One region of the Paenibacillus sp. BAC0078 genome, then DNA from elsewhere that is predicted to be linked to it. Evidence: riboswitches for the same ligand, from Rfam matches in the RefSeq annotation. Region 1 holds a riboswitch; the other holds the start of a gene.
The links. Region 1 has a riboswitch for glycine ahead of ACX1DY_RS31000 (amino acid permease). Riboswitches for the same ligand answer to the same signal wherever they lie in the genome.
Positions count from the first base shown of each region.

Region 1 (4,366 bases):
AGTCCGACCCTGGTCGGCATGATGTACCGCATGAAATATGAAAAGCCGGTCGGACGCTTCTCCTGGATGGCGCTGCACACAATGTTCTATCACCATACGGCCCAGGTCATAGAACAGTTGCAGCCCGACCTGATCATCTGTACGCACCCCATTCCTAGCGCGATCATTTCCAGGCTGAAGAGGTCCGGCATGGACATTCCGCTCTACACGGTTATTACCGATTATGATGCGCACAGTTCATGGATTACGCCCGGTGTGGACCGCTACCTCGTATCCGCGCCGGAAGTGCGCGCTTTGCTGATCCAGCGCGGCATTAAGCCGGAAGCCGTTCAGGTGACGGGCATTCCGGTGCACCCCGATTTCTGGAGCGTCCGTGACAAACAGGTCGTAAGAAAAGAACTGGCCATCAAGGATATGCCTACCGTGTTTGTGATGGGGGGCGGCTGGGGACTGTTGTTCAAAGAGGATTTCATCGCAAGGCTCGCCGCCTGGAGGGAGCGTGTGCAGATCGTATGCTGCGTGGGAAGCAACGCTAAACTGGCTGCCAAGCTGCGGAATGATCCCCGTTTTGACCATCCCAACATCATCGTGCTCGGGTTTACCCGCGAGATCAGCAAATGGATGGATGCATCCGACCTGCTGATTACCAAGCCGGGCGGTATGACCTGTACCGAAGGGCTGGCCAAGGGGCTGCCGATGCTGTTTTTTGAGTCCCTGCCCGGGCAGGAAACAAAAAATTGCGAATATTTCGTCAAAAGCGGATATGGTGAAGTGCTGGCCTCCGGGGATGCTTTGGACATATGGTTCCGCCGGATTGCGGGCGAAAGCGCGGGGAGCAGCGGCTACGGGAAAGTGAAAAGACTGAATCCGCAGCCTGTCTACAAGCCGGAACGCTGCGCACAGACGGTAATGCAATTGCTGCAGCCAGCATCCGGCTCTGTTCCGGATCGTGAGCAGATGAAGGAGCCGCGACTGGCCGGACAAATGGCGAATTAAGAAATACATCGGCACCGGATTCGTTCCATTGTATTTATTATCGTTGACAAAACATTTAACTAGGTTTAGTATTGAAAAAAATTAAAAGCGGCACACCATTAAAAACTGAATAGTTAGCAAGCTATGATTGCTATGGATCACACTATAGCAGGAGCAGCTTCTGGAGAGACCGTGGAAATTCACGGCGCCGAAGGGTTCACAATCTCAGGCAAAAGGACAGAAGAGTACTGAATAATTTATTTGTTATCCTGATAATAATCAGAATAGCATATATTATTTGTTATTCTTATGACCCGGAGATTGGAGCGTATCCAATCTCTTTTTTTATTGGCATTATTACTTGTTCGTTTTTTCACATGAAAGAAATATTGAGGGGGAGCTAATCTTGGCACAACAAGAATTAAAGAGAGACTTAGAGAATCGGCATGTTCAGCTCATTGCAATTGGCGGCACTATTGGTACCGGACTGTTTTTAGGATCGGGTAAAGCTATTCAACTGGCAGGGCCATCCATTATTTTTGCTTATTTAATTGTGGGTATCGCTGTTTTTTTCGTTATGAGGGCACTGGGAGAGCTCTTGTTGTCTAAAGCAGGATATCAATCTTTTACAGACATTGCTGAAGATTATCTTGGACCGCGGGCAGCGTTTATCACCGGATGGACATATTGGTTTTGCTGGATCATGACGGCTATGGCTGATATCATCGCTGTTGGGGTATATGTGCAATATTGGTTTGATATCCCGCAATGGATACCTGCAGTCATCTGCTTAATCATTTTATTAGGGCTCAATCTATTAACGGTAAAAAATTTCGGGGAACTGGAATTCTGGTTTGCGCTAATCAAGGTGGTGACTATCCTCGCATTAATTGCCATCGGGGTTATTTTGCTGGTGATCGGCTTCAAAACAGATGCAGGAACGGTTTCACTTAAAAATATTTGGGGACATGGGGGAATATTTCCAAACGGAATTTCGGGTTTCCTGCTCTCCTTCCAGATGGTTGTGTTTGCCTTTGTTGGTGTGGAATTGGTGGGGGTATCGGCAGCGGAAACAGCTAATCCGGAAAAAAATATTCCTTCGGCCATCAATAAGATTCCTTTAAGAATTCTGTTCTTCTACGTTGGGGCAATTATCGCCCTATTATGCATTAACCCGTGGACAGAGCTGAATCCGTCAGAAAGTCCTTTTGTTAAAACATTCAGCTTAGTCGGGATACCGGTTGCCGCAGGAATTATTAACTTTGTCGTATTAACATCTGCCGCATCTGCTTGTAACAGCGGGATGTTTTCAACAAGCCGGATTCTATATAATTTGGGCAAGAATAACCAGGCTCCAGCCAGTTTTGCAAAACTGAATAAAAATCATGTACCAAGCAGCGCATTATTGACATCCACGCTTGTCCTATCCGTGGGAGCTCTTTTGAGCAAGCTTATTCCAGAGCAAGCCTTTGGCATCGTAACAACGATCAGTGCTATCTGTTTTATATGGGTTTGGGGTATCGTTCTAATTTGCCACTTACGATATAAGAGAACAAAGCCGGAATTACAGGCAAAATCGAAATTTAAAGCACCGTTTACCCCATTTATCAATTATGTTGTCCTGGCGTTGTTTGCGGTCATCCTTATAATTATGCTATTTGCAAAAGATACACGTCCGGCCTTATTGTTGACACCTGTATGGTTTATTCTCCTATTTGTTCTATATTCCACGAATAAAAGAAAGCGGGAAGTAGACCATACAGGTTCAGTGCAGAGCAAGCAATCCGTAGATGCCTGACATGTAAGGCGAAGAAAAATGGCGGCACAGGGAGTAACTTCCTTGATGCCGCCATTTTATATTTATTCCGTGCTTAAGCGTATTTGCGGATTGTATCGGCCAGCCGGTCAGCGATGTAATGCGCTCCGGAAGCAAGCTCGTTACGGTCAAAACGCAGCTTTACAAAGCTCTCATCCGCATCCAGAGCTTCTGCGAATAGGCCGGCGAGCCCGCGTGCCTTGCGGTCAACCTGCAGCAGCAGGCCGACGCCATCCTCATCCGGATAGAAGATGACTTCGAGTTCGTCCAGCTGGCCACGGAACATGGAGGTAGGGACAAATTCGAATTCCTGGATAAAAGGCATTCCGAATGTTTTGCCGTAATGCGGTGCATATTCACAGCTTACCTCACGAAGTCTAAATCCGAGCAGATCGGCTGCATCAAGAATAATAGCTGAATGGGGATGCGGCATTACCTGCAGATGGTCCTGATCGGTTGGATCCAGCGCTTCCTTGATATCCAGACCCGTGTGAATCCACACCGGCGTTCTGCCCATTGTCACCGGGGTAAAGGGCGGAAGCTGGAAGGAGACAGGGAACTCATAGACTTGATTGGCTTCTACGGTGAATTTCTCAGCGAGCAAAATTTTGGCCACAGTTGCTTCGACATTTGATTTTGAATCATTATACTCTTTCACATAACGCGTTTTGACAAAAGCGTAAACATCATCAATCTTTTGATCCACACGGCCGCCTTGAATCTGAACGACACCGGTGATTGTATCTCCGGCACTCACCGTATCTTGATGAAGCATAAGATCAACCTTGGCGGCACCAATTCCGGCGCTCGCCAGCATACGTTTGAACATGGACAATGGAAATATCTCCTCTCTATTCTTTGCGTACCCAATGATACGCATAAGTAATAATTGAGGTTTCGAACTTACGGAAGGATATTGTTTACCATCAATTACCACAAAACCATTTTGCTTTTGCCTCGTCCAACTGTGTAGTAGCAAATCTATACACAAGGTGATGAACATATGATCAAACGAAATGCTGCACTTCTGTCTCTGCTAGCCCTTTCACTCTATTCCTCGGGTGTTATCCATGCAGATGCCCGGCCGCAGGCCGAAGCCCGGAATATCTCCATCTATCTGGACGGACAGCGGCTTGAGCCCGGAGTCCCGCCGCTGAATCTGAACGGGACAGTGCTCGTACCGATGCGCGGATTGTTCGAAGCGCAAGGGGCTAAGCTGTCATGGAACAACGCGGACAAAATCGTCACCGCAACCAAGGCGGATACCACGCTTACCTACCGTATTGGGGCGCTGACTGCTGATTTGAACGGGCGGACACTGAGTGTGGAGGTTCCCGGGCAAATCGCCGGAAATTCGGCAATGATCCCGCTGCGCTTCATCAGCGAAGCTTTGGGCAGTAAGGTAGATTGGGTGCCGAGCACTCAATCCGTGCAAATCTCCTCCATTATTTATGAAACCTCGATTCTCCGTGGAGTCAACCTGCGCAGCTTACCGGATGCGAAGAGTAATCCGGTAAGTCCGGAACTGCTCTCCGCAGGTACGAAGGTGCATGTGGAGAGCGTTGCCGATGCGCT
Region 1 covers NZ_JBTLRW010000037.1:3,537-7,902, reverse strand. The annotation lists gene ACX1DY_RS31005 (MGDG synthase family glycosyltransferase) at 1-996, shown strand, start outside; glycine riboswitch at 1,147-1,226, shown strand; gene ACX1DY_RS31000 (amino acid permease) at 1,382-2,773, shown strand; gene ACX1DY_RS30995 (sporulation protein) at 2,847-3,620, opposite strand; gene ACX1DY_RS30990 (C40 family peptidase) at 3,795-4,366, shown strand, end outside.

Region 2 (4,366 bases), on a different contig from region 1:
GAGGCGCTGGCCGGGTTCGTGCCGTGCGAGGAATCGGGCACGATTACCTTGGAGCGGGCTTCGCCGCGGCTCTCGTGATAGGCGCGGATCATCATCAGACCGGTCCATTCGCCGTGGGCGCCGGCAGCAGGCTGCAGGGATACGGCATCCATGCCGGTCAGGGCGGCCAGGTCCTTTTGCAGCGTATGCATCAGTTCGAGTGCTCCCTGAATGCTCTCTTCCGGCTGGTACGGGTGAATCTTCGCCAGGCCGGGGAAGCGGGCAACATCCTCGTTAATCTTCGGATTGTATTTCATCGTACAGGAGCCGAGCGGATAAAAGCCATTGTCTACGCCGAAGTTGCGGCGGGACAGCGCGGTATAGTGGCGGATCACATCCACTTCCGATACCTCCGGCAAGACTACCGGCTCGCTGCGCAGCAGGCCGGCGGGAATCAGCGCATCCATGCCCTCTTCCTGTGGAACATCGCACTGCGGCAGGGAATAGGCTGAGCGGCCAGAGCGGCTAAGCTCAAAGATCAGACTTTGTTCCGGTTTCATATACAGCCCTCCAGTACGCTAGCGAATTGGTCGATTTCCGTTTTGCTTCTTTTCTCCGTTACGGCAACCAGCATATGTCCGGACAGCTCGGGATAATCCCGGCCCAGATCATAGCCTCCAAGGTAGCCTTCCTTCAGCAGTCTGGAGTTAATCTCGCTGACGTTGCTGCCTTCGGGAAGCCTCAGGACAAATTCATTGAAGAACGGTGCGGTGAAGGCAGGGGCTGCACCGGTTAATTCCCCGAGCTTGTCTGCGGCATAATGGCTCTTGCGTACATTCAGTTCGCCAACCTCGCGCATGCCTTCCTTGCCCATGACGGACAGATAGACGGAAGCGCACAGCGCAAGCAGCGCCTGGTTGGAGCAAATGTTCGAAGTGGCCTTCTCACGGCGGATATGCTGTTCCCGGGCCTGCAAGGTCAGCACGAAGCCACGTTTGCCGCTGCGGTCTACAGTCTGGCCGACGATCCGGCCCGGCATGCGGCGCATCAGGTGCTCGGCTACGGCGAAGAAGCCGCAGGTTGGACCGCCAAGCGAAGCTGGAATGCCCAGCGGCTGTGCATCACCGACTACGATGTCGGCGCCGAGCTTGCCCGGTGTTTCGAGAATGCCAAGTGCCAGCGGATTGGCGCTGACCACGAACAGGCCTTTGACGGCATGGATCAGCGGTTCAATCGCCCCGAGATCCTCGATCGCGCCGAAAAAGTTCGGCGACTGCACCAGGACGGCGGCAGTATCGCCATCAATCGCTGTGGCGAGCTTGGCCTGATCCGTTACACCGTCTTTGTAGTCAACTTCTACGACATCAAGGCCCCAGGCCCCCGCAGAGGTGCGCAGTACCTGCCGTGCTTCCGGGTGAACGGTGCGGGAGACGACGAGTTTTTTGCGTTTGGTCGCACCGGCAGCCAGAACTGCGGCTTCCGAGAAGGCGGTGGCGCCATCGTACATGCTGGCATTTGCCACCTTCATGCCGGTTAATTCGCAGATATAGGACTGGAACTCGAAGATCGCCTGCAGCTCGCCCTGGCTGATCTCCGGCTGGTAAGGCGTATAGGCGGTATAAAATTCAGAGCGGGAAATAACATGATTAATAACAACGGGGATATGGTGGTCATACAGCCCTGCGCCAAGGAAGCTGGTGTGGGTGTCGGAGCTGGCATTCTTATCGGACAGCTCTTTCATATGGCGCAGCAGCGCATATTCATCAAGCGCCTCTGACATCGGCAGCGTGCCTTCATAGCGGACGCTCTTCGGGATATCGGCGAACAGCTCCTCCACGGACTGAATCCCGACAGTCTCCATCATCTCCTTGCGGTCCTGTTCGGTCATCGGCAGATAACGGTGCTTCATTGCGGCTTCACTCCTTGGCTCTTTTTATAAAATGGCGCTTTGACCACGGTCGCTTTAAGCTGCTTGCCGCGAATCTCCACGTACACTTCCGTTCCAATCTCTGTGTAGGCGGCATCCAGCAGGGCCAGGCCCAGATTACGTTTCAGCGTTGGCGACTGTGTGCCTGTGGTGACTTCACCGATCTTCACTCCGTCCGCGTAGACCGGATAATGTGAGCGCGGGATACCACGGTCAAGCATTTCCAGGCCGATTAGGCGGCGGGGCAGCCCGGCTTCCTTCTGCTTCAGCAGCGCGTCCTTGCCTATAAAATCGGCTTTGTCCAGCTTCACGAAGAACTGGACACCTGCTTCCAGCGGCGTAATGTCCGCCGACAGCTCCTGGCCGTACAGCGGCAGCTTCGCTTCGAAACGAAGTGTATCACGTGCGCCAAGCCCTGCGGGAGTCAGGCCGTACTGAGCACCTGCCGCCAGCAGGCCGTTCCATAGGACCGCGGCCGTTTCCACCGGGGCGTACAGCTCGAAGCCATCCTCGCCGGTATAGCCGGTACGGGAGAGCAGAACCTCCACGCCGCACACTTCGGCACGCTCGATGAAGTGAAAGGGCTTAAGCTCAGCCAGGGGAGCTGAGGTTACTTCAGCAAGGATCGTTTCGGCGAGCGGTCCCTGGAGTGCGAGCAGCAGCGTCTCATCCGAGACATTGCTCAGGGTGACTCCGCAGAATTCAGCGGTGAGATGCTCCTGCAGCCACTGGAAATCCTTGTCGATATTGGAGGCATTCACGACGAGCATGTAACGTTCCTCCCCAAGACGGTATACCAGCAAATCATCGACAACCCCGCCGCTCGGGTAGAGCATCAGCGTGTACTGCGCAGCGCCATCCGCAAGACGGCTGACATCGTTCGTGGTCATTTGCTGCAGGAAAGCTTCCGAGCCGCTGCCGCTGACCATGAATTCACCCATATGCGACACATCGAACAGTCCGGCCTGCCGGCGGACCGCCTCATGCTCCTTCACGATTCCCGTAAACTGCACCGGCAGCTCCCAGCCGCCGAAATCAATGCATCTGGATTCTTCGTAGGCAGAGTAGAGGTCGTAAAAAGGTGTTCTTTTCAAAGCATCCATGTGCTCACTCCTTTGTCTGATTACACGCAAAAAAAGGACAGACGAAAGACAAAATATGCGCACCCGCATAAATAGCCTTCTGCTCTGTCCTTTGTACCTGAGAGTTACCCTGCTGCACTTGTGCGCAGGTTTCCCCGTTGGTGATCCGTGACACTGCCTGGCAGGTCCGGATAGCTCTCCAGAGATGCGTCCGGCAAAGGTCCTTTTGCCTGAGAGATTCACCCTCCCGGGCTTACTCCTTCGGCGCTGTCCTCCTGTGAGACAGTCTCTCCCTATGCCATCATTCGCAAACCGTATTGTGTTCTACTGACTCCATTAAACCGGGTATACAACTCTGCTGTCAACAAAAAAACGTCAAAAAGATGACAAAATTTATTTTCCTGTCAGTTATATTGACATTGAGCAGCGCGATAACTTAGTCTATAACTAAATTTACAACTCCAAATTTGGAAAAGAGGCGGCTAGGAATGAGTGAAGTGCTAGACAACCTGCTGTACAGCGAAGAGCATGAATGGGCGCAGCAGGGTGAAGGGCGTGTAGTACGTGTTGGGATTACGGATCATGCCCAGCATCTGCTCGGCGATATCGTATTTGTGGAGTTTCCTGAGGTTGGCGCAGCAATTTCGGCAGGCGACAGCGTAGGCAGCATTGAATCTGTCAAGACGGTGTCCGAGCTATATTCCCCGGTGTCGGGGACTGTGACCAAGATCAATGATGCGCTGGAAGGAAGCCCGGAGCTGATCAATGACCAGCCTTACGGCGGCGGATGGATTTTTGAGCTGGAAATCACCGGCGAGTTCGCAGATGCGGCATCCGGTCTGCTGAATGCGGCGGCTTACCGTGAGCTGGTTGGAGAATAAAGACCCGGTAAACTGTACCGTTTTCGGCTTATAAAAAAGACAGATCCCTCATATCACATCGGATGTTACTAATGTGTGAGGTCTGTCTTTTTGTGCGTTTTTTACTTATGTATTCAGGAAGGAAACTCCAATATTTCGGAATAAAACTGTGGGTGCATATGCCGAAAAAACGGCAAAAAAGTGAGGACAATCATAGCGAATATCACCATAGGGATTATATCCAGGGCATCGACCAATACCCGAGCTAAGACAGGCAATCGCGCCTCCTGCCGGCACAAAATTCACGCCTTTCCATAGCAGATCGGCACTGGTGCAGGAGGCTGTACAATCCCTCGGCGAATCTATTCTCCCTCTTGAAGCTGCCGCAGCACCGTAATCTCAACACGGCGGTTCTTCTGCCGTCCCTCTGCGGTAGCATTGCTGGCGGCAGGGCGAGTATCCGCATAGCCGGCATATTGGAAAGTGCCCGGATTCAGCCCCTCGCTGTCGAGAAAGAA
Region 2 covers NZ_JBTLRW010000011.1:170,995-175,360, forward strand. The annotation lists gene gcvPB (aminomethyl-transferring glycine dehydrogenase subunit GcvPB) at 1-539, opposite strand, end outside; gene gcvPA (aminomethyl-transferring glycine dehydrogenase subunit GcvPA) at 536-1,888, opposite strand; gene gcvT (glycine cleavage system aminomethyltransferase GcvT) at 1,885-3,009, opposite strand; glycine riboswitch at 3,197-3,293, opposite strand; gene gcvH (glycine cleavage system protein GcvH) at 3,477-3,869, shown strand; gene ACX1DY_RS20615 (flagellar motor protein MotB) at 4,211-4,366, opposite strand, start outside.
Region 2: linked by a shared signal. The riboswitch ahead of gcvT (glycine cleavage system aminomethyltransferase GcvT) and the one ahead of ACX1DY_RS31000 (amino acid permease) in region 1 are both predicted to bind glycine.